3 regions of the Pseudoalteromonas sp. NC201 genome follow, and region 1 is predicted to be linked to each of the others. Evidence: predicted binding sites of a transcription regulator. Region 1 holds the regulator's gene; each other region holds the start of a gene.
The links. Region 1 encodes MetJ, which represses methionine synthesis genes. Its sites were predicted from a motif close to TAGACGTCTAGACGTCTA; they were not measured.
Positions count from the first base shown of each region.

Region 2: the regulator MetJ is predicted to act here: its motif matches at 1,644-1,661, upstream of PNC201_RS14495 (methylenetetrahydrofolate reductase).
Region 3: the regulator MetJ is predicted to act here: its motif matches at 1,441-1,458, upstream of PNC201_RS05240 (homoserine O-succinyltransferase).

Region 1 is NZ_CP022522.1:3,721,746-3,726,039, forward strand. Features, by position in the region: gene metL (bifunctional aspartate kinase/homoserine dehydrogenase II) at 1-668, opposite strand, end outside; gene metB (cystathionine gamma-synthase) at 673-1,893, opposite strand; gene metJ (met regulon transcriptional regulator MetJ) at 2,238-2,558, shown strand; gene PNC201_RS16310 (malic enzyme-like NAD(P)-binding protein) at 2,639-3,880, opposite strand.
Region 2 is NZ_CP022522.1:3,329,077-3,333,370, reverse strand. Features, by position in the region: gene PNC201_RS14510 (undecaprenyl-diphosphate phosphatase) at 1-257, shown strand, start outside; gene PNC201_RS14495 (methylenetetrahydrofolate reductase) at 641-1,597, opposite strand; gene PNC201_RS14490 (M16 family metallopeptidase) at 1,869-4,294, shown strand, end outside.
Region 3 is NZ_CP022522.1:1,275,799-1,280,092, forward strand. Features, by position in the region: gene PNC201_RS05230 (tetratricopeptide repeat protein) at 1-224, opposite strand, end outside; gene PNC201_RS05235 (DMT family transporter) at 452-1,342, opposite strand; gene PNC201_RS05240 (homoserine O-succinyltransferase) at 1,520-2,467, shown strand; gene PNC201_RS05245 (homocysteine S-methyltransferase family protein) at 2,457-3,536, shown strand; gene metH (methionine synthase) at 3,546-4,294, shown strand, end outside.

The DNA.
Region 1 (4,294 bases):
GTGCTGAATACACCCGTTGTATCCGTCCAAATTGATACTTGAGCCGCATCAAGATAACTTGCCAACAAAGTCGCGCTATAGTCACTGCCATTTCGGCCTAAAGTCACCGTTTCACCTTGTGCATTTGCGGCAATAAAACCGGTAACGATATAGATAGCGTGATCATCAATTGCGCGATAGCACGCTTCTTTGTTATGGGCGTGTAGTAACACCCCCTCTTGTTGTACAAATAACGTACGAGCGTCGATAGCTTTGGCTTCGATACCTTGAGAACTTAGGTAGTTTGCTAATATACGAGCCGACCATAGCTCTCCATGTGCAAGTAAACTCGCGTAGTGAAGATGCTGTTCTTCTCGTCCTGAAGCGATTGCTTGCAGCTCATTGACAAGCTGTTTGAGTAACACACTGTGTTGTTCACCTACAAACAGGGCATCAATTAATTCACGTTGATGATTTTCAACTTGTAATAAAACATCGTTGAATGCGCGAACATCTTGCTGCTCAAAGCTTTGCCATAACTTCACTAGGGTATTCGTTGTTTTTCCTGCAGCAGAAACCACAACACTGTCACCTAGTTGACATTGCTCTAACACTATCTTGGCAACCGCCTGATAACGCTCTGGCGAGCTTAAACTCGAACCACCAAACTTATGTACTACTTTTGCCATTTACTCACCACAACGCTACTGTATGTGCAGGCGTTAATTTGAATGACTTAGCATCATCACTCGCCTGACTTTCATCAATACATGCAAATCCCGCTTCCAGATCTGCAATGAGATCCTGTGCATCTTCAATGCCTACAGAAATACGAATCAACGTGTCGCCCACTCCCGCTTCTAAACGTGCTTGCGGATCCATACCCGCGTGTGTCATCGTCGCTGGATGACAAATAAGACTCTCAACCCCACCTAAAGATTCTGCCAATGAAAAGTGCGTTAGAGACGTTAAAAACTTCGCAGATGTTTGCAGATCGCCTTTGATATCAAAGCTCACCATGCCACCAAAGCCGAGCTGTTGTTTTTTCGCAAGTTCGTGTTGAGGATGCGACTCAAGGCCAGGGTAATAAACTTGGCTAACATACGGCGACTTTTCTAAATATTCTGCAATAAGCTGAGCATTTTCTTGATGTTGGCGTAAACGCACATTTAAGGTGCGCAGTCCACGTAGGGTAAGGTAACTATCAAAAGGTGCACCGGTAATACCGATATTATTCGCCCACCAAGCTAACTCATCACCCAATTCCTGTGTACGCGCGATCACCGCGCCCCCCACTACATCAGAATGACCATTGATATATTTAGTGGTTGAATGCACGACGACATCCACGCCAAAGGCAATGGGGTTTTGTAATGCAGGAGACAAGAAGGTGTTGTCAGCGGCGACCAAAGCCCCCACAGCGTGTGCTGCATTTACGACAGCTTCTATATCCGTTAACCGCAAAATTGGGTTACTTGGTGTTTCAATCCAAACTAATTTAGGTTTGATCTGCTGCAGCTGCGCAAGACTTTCAGGTTGCGTGAGATCCAAGACTGTTAATTTGAGTAATCCACGCTTTGCAAGCGATGTAAACAAGCGATAGCTACCACCATAGCAGTCATGTGGAATAACCAGCGTATCGTCATGGTTAAGCAGTTGAGTTACTAGGTGAACGGCAGCCATGCCAGTGGCGGTAATAATACCACGAGCACCACCTTCAAGTTCGGTAAGTGCCTGTGCAAGCACATCACGATTAAAGTTACCGCTGCGGCCATAATCGTAGTCGCGTTTGGTATCAAAATCGGCAAAAGAATAGGTGGTAGAAAGGTAAAGCGGTGGCACTACTGCCCCATGCGCTTTATCAGCTTCTATACCGTGACGCACTGCTACCGTCGATTTATTAACTTGACTCATAAGGTCACCTAGATAGTTGGATGTTTAGACGTCTAAAAGGTTAGAGCAACAGAAACCAGAAGTCAAAACATTTATACTGCTAAATGGCTAAATAACTAGTATTTGACTATCTTTTTTAAACCGATAAAATTTCGCCACTCTAGGCGTTGCTAATACGACTGAGTTATTGAAAACTATGGCAGAGATTCTTCTATCTCGCTATGGCGGATTAGTTTATTCATCTATTTGAGTTTGGGATTTATCTTTAATTCGTAAGGTTATCCCTATATTCATGCGGTTGGTGAATAATGTAGACCAGAACCCAGTCATATTGGCATTGATGTAACTGAGGCAAGTACACAATTATGGCAAAATGGAACGGTGAGTATATTCACCCATATGCAGAACACGGTAAGAAAGCAGAGCAAGTAAAAAAGATCACGGTGAGCATACCTCTGAATGTACTCAAAGTGCTAACTGATGAGCGTACACGTCGCCAAGTGAATAACTTACGTCATGCCACGAACAGTGAGCTTTTATGTGAGGCGTTTCTACATGCCTTCACAGGTCAGCCACTGCCGAGCGATGAAGACTTGAGAAAAGATAATCCAGAGCGTATTCCTTTAGAGGTAAGACAAATAATGGAAGAGCGCGGTTTGGAGATCCCAGAAATAAACGAAGAGTGATAACTACTCTTTCGCTCTGGAAATACAGACACAAAAAAAGCCTCAATCGAGGCTTTTTCATTTGAATAATACCAATGGTATTATTCCATATATCCAGCTGGCATATCGATTTGTGCCACGCCTGATTCAATTGCAGCTATCGCTACCGCTTTTGCGATACGAGGTAACAAACGTGGATCCATTGGTTTTGGAATAATATACTCAGGACCAAACTCTAGACTATCTACGTCAGCCGCTTTTAACACTTCAGCAGGTACAGGCTCTTTCGCAATCGTTCTAATTGCTTCAACCGCTGCAATCTTCATTTCGTCATTGATAGCGGTTGCACGTACATCAAGCGCACCACGGAAGATAAACGGGAAACACAGTACGTTATTTACTTGGTTTGGATAATCCGAGCGGCCTGTCGCCATGATCAAATCATTACGTGCACCGTGTGCAACTTCAGGGCAGATCTCAGGGTCTGGGTTAGAACAAGCGAATACCACTGGCTTGTCAGCCATTAGCTTTAGATCCTCAGCAGAAAGTAAGTCTGGGCCAGAAACACCAACAAATACGTCCGCATCTGCAATCACGTCTTGTAACGTACGCTTATCCGTGTTGTTTGCAAACAGCTCTTTGTATTCATTTAGGTCATCACGACGAGTATGGATCACGCCTTTTCTGTCCAGCATATAGATGTGCTCACGTTGAGCACCGCATTTGATCAGTAATTCCATACAAGCAATAGCGGCTGCACCCGCGCCAAGACACACAATAATCGCATCATGAATATCTTTACCTTGGATTTCCAACGCATTCAGCATACCCGCAGCGGTTACAATTGCAGTGCCGTGCTGATCATCATGGAATACAGGAACGTCACAACGTTCAATTAGCGCGCGCTCAATTTCAAAACACTCTGGCGCTTTAATATCTTCAAGGTTAATACCACCAAATGTGTCTGCGATATTTGCCACAGTATTGATGAAGTCTTCAGTGGTGTTGTGCTTAACTTCGATATCGATTGAATCAAGGCCCGCAAAACGCTTAAATAATAGTGCCTTACCTTCCATAACAGGCTTTGACGCCAAAGGACCTAAGTTACCCAAGCCAAGAATTGCCGTACCATTACTGATCACCGCAACCATATTTCCTTTACCCGTGTAACGGTATGCATTCGCCGGATCAGCCGCGATTTCACGTACTGGCTCTGCAACACCTGGGCTGTATGCAAGTGCTAAGTCTTTTACGGTCTCGGCAGGTTTAGTGAGTTCAACACTGATTTTACCTGGAACGGGCTTCTCGTGATAATCTAGAGCTTGTTGACGAAAGTCTGTCATGGCGCGATATTTTCCTACGAAGTTAATGTGAGAGTGTGGTAAACGTTCGCATTCTGAATGTTGGCAACCTAGCTAGCTGGTTACAGCAACACACAGTGCGATTAACTATATGAGCGACGACATTCAACCACTCAACAAGCGTATGTGCTTTGCTGTCGCGGTATGTCAATAGGACATATAGTTAATCGACCGTATTCACACAATACCGAGTTTTGCTCATTATTCAAGTAAAATCAGGTCTATCCACTAGCATGGTATTTTCTATACTTTTCCGAGAAGATAAGCTCAATTTTAAGAAATATTTCACAAATAAAATGACTAAAACTTAAAAAACAAGACGCTAAAACCAGCACAGAATGTATAAAATTAGCACAAATGTACACCAACTATAAAAACAATAAGAGAATAGCAACT
Region 2 (4,294 bases), 390 kb from region 1:
GTGCGGCGCGCTTTTCGTTTTTAATGTCTATTCCAGTCATTTCGATGATGGGATTGTATTACAGTTTAGAGCTTGCTACCGGCGATGAAGTGGTTGATTGGAATGCGTTATTAAGTGGTGCAGCACTGTCGTTTATCTCAGCTTATGCCTGTATCTTCTTTTTCCTGAAAATCATAGAGCGCATGGGCATGATGCCATTTGTCATTTACCGCTTGCTACTTGGGGTGGGATTAATCGCTTTCTTGAGCCTAAGTTAATCTGGGCTTTGGATAATTCAGCAAGGTTAACAGAAAAGCCAGCTTGATGAAGCTGGCTTTAGGGCCTGTTGGCCTTCGCTGTTTGATTTTTGTTCTTCTGAGTGTGTTTTGGTCGCGACGCTCGACTTGCCGCCTAGTAATCTAGGCAAAAGTTGAGCAACAATGAACAAAGCGCACTCAGGTGAACCCAAAGGGCAGCGCTTGATTGGCATTTCTTCTGTGTTGCCCCACAAGGATGTGGGGTAAGGTGACTTTGCAGGAGCACAAAGTCTTTATCGCCAGACTTACATAGAATGACTATGCTACGCAGGCTCTGCCTTGTATAAATACCAATCAAACTGCTGCAAAAACAAACTTGGAAGAGCAACAGGCCCTAGACTGCATTAAGCAATTTGCTTTTCCGCAAGGCATAGTTCCATGGTCGCCTTCAACAGTCGATAAAGGTTTATCGACGCGTCAATTTCTTCTTTTCGGTTTGTTAAGCTCTCAATATTTAAGCCAAGAGAAATATCTAGGTGTGAGCAGCTTTTTAAGATTTGATCTAGATTCTCTCTACAAATACGAATTGACTCACTTAGTGTGTTTTCTGAATCTAACATGCGCCATTTGGTTGCTTCTGGTACTGAGATCCCCAGCCACTCCATAAACTGCAAGGTCTTTTCTCCACCACATGGAGTAAAGGTAAGAATAATGCGTTTTGGTGTTTGCCCTTGCTGTTTACAGGTGCGAGCATAGCTCGTAATAAGATCTATGGTTGCTTGAGCGTCATACACTGCTTGGGAAACAAAGAATTGGCAGCCTTGCTCTGTTTTATCAATTAACCTTTCGTGTTCATTACGCTTACTGGCGTGGCGCTCTGCGATAGTTACACCACCTAAGAAAAAGTCATCTTGATGATGCTTCAATACCTTATAGGCTTCAGAAAGCGGCAACTTAATATCGCCTTGTGAAGACGGACTGCCCACTAATACTAGATTGTTTAACCCATATTGCTGTTTTGTGCTGCTTAACCAATCGCCAAAAGCCTCACTATCGCGCTGTGCCACACTTTTATACGTAATTACATCAAGGTGTGATAATTCGCGGATCAACTGACTATATTCACACGGATCAACGGTGTGCTTAAAAGGAAATGGACGTGGTACTTGAGTACGGCTGCTTTCATCTTGAATGTCATAGATGATCACGCCGTCGTATTCAATCTCATGTAAACGGCCCAAAAGCTTAGCGGCAATTGATTTTAGCTGCTCTGGGTCGGTGCCAATCTTAGGTGGTGTGGTACCAATTAAATATACCCCTTGGTTAGGGTCAATGATTTTCTCTTGAAGCGTTAAAGCCATAATCCTCATTCCACAAAAGCATTTCTGTATCTCTTTACTAATATAGCAGCCATTTAGACGTCTAGATAGATTTTTTTTAATGAAAGAATTTCAATAATTATGAATTTATCTCAAGTGCTCAAACCAAAATTTCATATTTGTTTACACATTAGGATGGTAAATCACCTTGGAAATTAGCGAATTAGTATGGCTTTGGGGCATAATCAGGAGGTTTACTAACGTAAGTGAACACGACTTACTTAGAATAAAAAATATGATTAGGACCAAATTCATGAAATTCAAATTACTAGCAACCAGCTTTGCCGTAAGCTTAGCGCTTAGTGGCTGCGCAGCGACGAATTCAAACCAAGCCCAACAGTCAGCTGAAAGTACTCAAGCTGCCCAATCCAATAAAGTATTCGCCCAAGATTATGTTTTGGAAGAGCTAGAAAATGGCCTTCGCGTCATGGTAGTTAAAACTAACTATCCTGATGTGGTATCGCTACAGATCCCGGTTTCTGTTGGTTCGCGTAATGAAGTCGAAGCGGGTAAAACCGGCTTCGCTCACTTCTTTGAGCATATGATGTTCAAAGGCTCAGAAAAGTATCCACAAGACGTTTATTCAGACATTCTAAAAAATTCAGGTGTTGATAATCGCGCCTACACCACCAATGACTACACGAACTATCACCTAAATTTCTCGAAGCAGCATTTAGATAAAGTATTAGAAATCGAAGCGGATATCTTTCAGAACCTGACTTACAGTGAAGAACAGTTTCGTACTGAAGCACTAACCGTGAAAGGTGAATACCTTAAAAATAATGCCAGCCCAGTTCGAAAACTGCTTTCTGCGGTAAGAAAAGAAGCATTTGATAAACATACCTATAAACACACAACGATGGGCTTTTTTGAAGACATCGAAGCAATGCCAGATCAAATGGCCTATGGTAAAACCTTCTTTGAACGTTTTTACAAGCCAGAATACGTATCGCTTGTCATTGTGGGTGACGTAGATCCAAAAGAAACCATGGCTATGGTGAAAAAGCACTGGGGTAATTGGAAAAAGGGTGATTATCAAGCTGATATTCCAGTTGAGCCTAAACAAGAGAAAGCACGTTACGTCCATGAAAAATATGATGGCTTACCTGGTCACTGGTTGCTTGTTTCATATAAAGGTACTGCATGGGAGCCGAAGAAAAAAGACCGAGCTGCGCTTGATTTGATCTCGCAGTTATACTTCTCTCAAAACTCTGAGTTATACCAAGAGCTGGTGGTAGACAAACAGCTTGCAAGCCAAATGTTTACCTACAACCCTGAAACCAAAGACCCTGGTCTTCTGCATGTTTTCGTTAAAGTTGAAGATGAAAAAGATTTGGCGACAGTGCGTGATGCAATCAATAACACATACGCAAAAGCACGCACAGAGCTAGTAGATGAAAATAAACTTGCTGCACTTAAATCAAACCTAAAGTACAGCTTTATTAACGGCCTTGACTCATCACAATCTATTGCTTCGACACTCGCAAGCTACATGCATTTTGAGCGTGACCCTGAAGTGGTGAATGCGCTTTATGCAAGTGCAGATAAAGTCACTGCGAAAGACATTCGTGATATTGCCAATAAATACTTTGTGGACAGCAGCCGCACAACGGTGACTATGTCTGCACTTGAGTCTGTGCCTGGTTTTGATAAGGAAGTTAACTTAGACAAGTTAGTGGCAAAAATGGACAAGCCAGTAACGCGTCATTTCAACGTATTAGACAAGACCAATAATTCACCGCTGGTGGATGTGAACTTTCTTTTTTACACAGGTGCTGCCGCAGATCCTGCAGGTAAAAAAGGTCTTGCTGCGCTTACTGCGGCTATGATTGCCAATGGCGGAAGTGAGTCGCAATCATACAAAGAAATTCAAAAGGCGCTGTATCCTATTGCTGGTAGCTTCGGTTATCAAATCGATAAAGAAATGATTTCTTTACGTGGTCGTATTCATAAAGATAACGCTGATCAATGGTATGGCATTGTGAGTCAGCAGCTTTTGAGCCCAGGGTTCAGAGAAGATGATTTTAAACGTCTGAAAAAAGAGCTAATCGACGGCATTAAGGCTGGTTTGAAAGCGTCAAATGATGAAGAACTAGGTAAAGAAGTGCTTTATCACGAGCTGTACAAAGGCCACCCATACGAAAGCTATAACTTTGGTGATTTATCAGACTTAGAAGCAATCACACTGGATGACGTTAAGGCTTTTTACGCTCAGCAATTTACTCAAGCTAAACTTAACGTGGGTATCACAGGTGCACTCGATAAACAGCTAAAAGAAGCGATGTTTAACGATCTTGCGGCTTTACCTAAAGGCGAAGAAGCGCGTTTACAAGTGCCAGATGCCCCTAAACTATCTGGTCATCACGCAACCATCGTAGAAAAGAATGCAAAATCAACAGCGGTCTCTTTTGGTTTCCCAATCGACACGGTTCGTAGCAGCAAAGACTGGGCTGCGCTTTGGTTAGTGCGTTCATACTTTGGTGAGCATCGCAGTTCAAACAGCCACTTGTACCAGCGTATCCGTCAGGTACGTGGTATGAACTATGGTGATTATGCATATATCGAATACTTCCCTCGTGGTATGTTCCAAACTAAGCCGGATGCAAACTTAGGTCGTAGTGAGCAAATTTTCCAAGTGTGGTTACGCCCACTTCGTTCTAATAACGATGCCCATTTTGC
Region 3 (4,294 bases), 1.7 Mb from region 1:
AGTATTTGATTGCTGAGCTTTATGTCACCCGCTCGACGATACAAGCTCACAAGCTCAAGATGTGCATCAAAAGCTTGAGCACCGTTGGGTTCAAGCGTTTCAAGATGTTGCTTACAAGACAAAATTTGGCTTGTGAGGTTAGCATTATTAGCACTTGGGCATTCTGAACCATGCGCCGGTAACACAACGAGCAGTAATGCGAAAAACAAAGCAAGCAAAGGCATAAATATTAGTCTAGATACATTGTTTTTACATATTAATATAGTGATAACAAAAAGTCGTGTCTGCCTTTAATAAATCTTAGGTAGACTACTTTTTGAGATTTCACAACTGGTTAGCACCAAATGTTTAAATTTATCAGTATGACCAGATTGCACTTGATACGGTCAGGCGGTTGCATACAACTCATTAGATAGAGGCCAATATGCACACATATTAAGTGTGATATTGGCTATCCTTTTAGCAATAAAAATACCCCAGCCAAAGCAATTAGGCCTCCAAACATCATAGATTTAGTAATCGCTTCTCTGCGCAGTAGTCCAATCGTCATCACCATGAGCGGTGCCGTTGCAAAGATGGTTTGTGCGATAGCGGGATCGGTATGATTAACGGAAATCAACTGTAGCCACAGTCCAATAAAGGTGCCAAAAAACACTGCAATGAATAACCAGTTTTTACCGTCGATTTGTTTAAGTGTGAGTGCTTTAAACAGGCTTTGTGATTTCAAATAAACAACAATAAAGGCCACAAATAGGGTGCCGGATCCCAAGCGGATAAGTGCCGCCCACAAACTACTAATACTTTCGTTATTTAGCGCACCTTTGGAAAGCACCATACCCGCAGCTTGGCAAATGGCAGCCGTGAGTGCAAAGCAGACTCCCAAGAGATAATGTTTTTTGTCTAATACTGGCTGGCTTCTACTTGGCTTAATCGCCAGCATCACGCCAACGGTTGTCACTGCAATGCCGAGCCAAGCGGATGCGCTGAGATAAACACCAAGGAGCACAATGTTTAAGATCCCCGCGATGGCAGGTGCAAGACTTTCAATAACCAAAGTGCGAGCAGGACCTATATTTCTAAGTGCGGCAAAGTAGGCACTGTCACCAATCGCTATGCCCAGTACCCCACTTGCTATCAGCCAGCCCCAGCTCGAGGGTAAGGTCGGGTACATTGCATCACCTGCGATGAGCAAACACAAGATCATCAAAGCTGAAGCGATGACGCCTTTGCTGACGTTCAACTCAAATGGACTAAGGTGATGGCTAAATCGTTTGTACAGTATGGTTGAGCCAGCCCATACCCCAGCCGCTGCAATCGCTGCTGCTTCGCCAATACCAATCATAAATCTCAAGTTTCTTGTGTTTATTAATATGGTGGCAAGTATACATAAATTGAAATAATCAGTGAGAGGTAAGGAATCAAATTATTACCACTAATGTTTAGACGTCCATACATCTAGAGGTTGAAATTTTCTAGTTTTTGTCCATAATAATGCCATTCGATTAGTCTGGAGCAGCGCATGCCAATCACCGTCACCGACGAACTCCCAGCCATTGCCCAATTGCGTCATGAAAATGTGTTCGTGATGCCACAAAGTCGTGCATCAACTCAAGAGATCCGCCCAATGCGGCTCGCGATATTAAACTTGATGCCGAATAAGGTGGAGACTGAGGTGCAATTTATCCGATTACTGGCAAATACCCCTTTGCAGGTGAATGTTGATTTGTTGCGACTAGACACCCACCGCAGCTCTGAAAACTCAGAACAACATCTAGATATGTTTTATCGCTATTTTTCGGATGTGAAAGATCAAAACTATGATGCTTTGATCGTCACTGGCGCGCCGCTGGCGCATCTTGAATATGACGATGTGGTGTATTGGCAGGAATTGCAAGCATTTTTTGATTGGGCTGAGCACCATGTTACTTCAACCCTGTTTTCCTGTTGGGCCGCACATGCTGGCTTGTATCACCATTATGGGTTAAAGCGAGCGCTCAAAAATGACAAACTTTGCGGCGTATTCAAACACCACTGTTACTTTGACCACGGGGCGCTCACTCGTGGTTTTGATGATGAGTTTTTGGTGCCACACTCACGCTACGGCCACATCGACATCGATAAAATTAATGCGTGTAAAGACCTAGTGGTATTAGCAGGCTCTGAAAAAGTGGGCGCTTACTTAATTAAAAATCACTCAGGCAGCCAAGTCTATATTACCGGTCACCCTGAATACGACGCCGATACGCTACAAAAAGAATACCATCGTGACTGTGAAAAAATGGCCAACGCACCGCAGCCTGAGAACTATTTTCCTGAGAATGACACCAGCAAACGTCCATCTAAGACATGGCAAAGCCATGCATTCTTGTTATTCTCAAATTGGTTAAACTACTATGTTTACCAAACCACACCTTATGATATTAACTTAGTTAGCCAAGATGTAAGGACTAACAATTATGCCGAATAATGTAGCCGTAAACGGTGAGCAAATAGCAGAGCAGCTTAAGCAAGCAATGCAGCAACGTATTCTGATCTTAGATGGTGCAATGGGAACCATGATCCAAAAGCACAAATTAGAAGAACAAGACTATGGTGGTGAGCGCTTTAAAGATTGGCATGTCCTTATCAAAGGCAACAACGATCTGCTAAGTTTGACGCAGCCTGAGATAATCAAACAGATCCATCGTGATTATCTAGCTGCTGGCGCAGATATCATTGAAACCAATACTTTTAACGCCACCACCATCTCGATGGAAGATTATGACATGGCAAGCCTAAGTCGCGAGATTAATCTTGAATCGGCGAAGCTTGCACGTGCGGTATGTGATGAATTTACCGCCAAAGATCCCAGCAAGCCTCGCTATGTGGCAGGTGTACTTGGCCCAACGTCAAAAACCTGTTCGATTTCTCCAGATGTAAACGACCCTGGTTTTCGCAATATCACTTTTGACAAGTTGGTTGCAGCCTATGTCGAATCAACGCTTGCCCTTATTGAAGGCGGTGCGCACCTTATTTTGATTGAAACGATTTTTGATACGCTCAACGCCAAAGCCGCGTCTTACGGTGTAGAAGAAGCGTTCGAGCAAGCGGGCGTCACTCTGCCTGTTATGATCTCGGGCACAATTACCGACGCTTCCGGTCGCACGCTTTCAGGGCAAACCACCGAGGCGTTTTATAACTCCATTCGTCATATTAAGCCAATCTCTATTGGCCTCAACTGCGCGCTAGGCCCAGATTTATTAAGACAGTATGTAGAAGAGCTGTCACGGGTTTGTGAGACCTTTACCTCTGTACATCCAAACGCAGGGCTTCCTAACGAGTTTGGTGAATACGACCTAGAAGCCGATGACATGGCAAAAGAGATTATCGATTGGGGCAATGAAGGATTTATCAATATTGTTGGCGGCTGCTGTGGCACCACGCCCGAACATATTCGCGCCTTCGCGAGAGGCCTTGAGCAAACCCAGCCGCGTAGCTTGCCTAACATCGAAGTGCGGATGCGTTTGGCAGGTCTTGAAGCCTGTAACTTAAATTAGGAATTCACCATGACACAAACAGCAGTATTTACCAATGTCGGTGAACGTACCAATGTAACGGGATCGGCAAAATTTAAGCGCTTAATTTTAGAAGAAGATTACGAAACCGCGCTGGATGTTGCCAGAGAGCAGGTTGAAAGCGGCGCGCAAGTGATCGATATCAACATGGATGAAGCCATGTTGGACTCAAAAGCTGCGATGGTGAAGTTTCTTAATCTGATAGCGTCAGAGCCGGATATTTCTAAAGTCCCCATCATGGTCGACTCGTCTAAATGGGAAGTCATTGAAGCGGGTCTGAAATGTATTCAAGGTAAAGCCATTGTAAACTCAATCTCCTTAAAAGAGGGTGAGGCACCATTTATCCACCAAGCCAAAATCATCAAGCGCTTTGGTGCTGCTGTGGTGGTGATGGCATTTGATGAAGTTGGTCAAGCGGAAACCGCAGAACGAAAGTTTGAGATCTGTCAGCGCTCTTACAAAATCTTGGTTGACGAGCTTGGGTTTCCACCTGAAGACATTATTTTTGACCCTAATATTTTCGCGGTCGCTACGGGTATCGAAGAACACGATAACTACGCCGTAGAATTTATCGAGGGCACGCGCAGAATTAAGCAAAACCTGCCACACTGTAAAGTGTCAGGGGGTGTATCTAACGTATCCTTCTCATTCCGTGGTAACAACCCGGTGCGTGAAGCGATCCACTCTGTGTTTCTTTACCATGCGATTAAAGCAGGCATGGATATGGGGATCGTCAATGC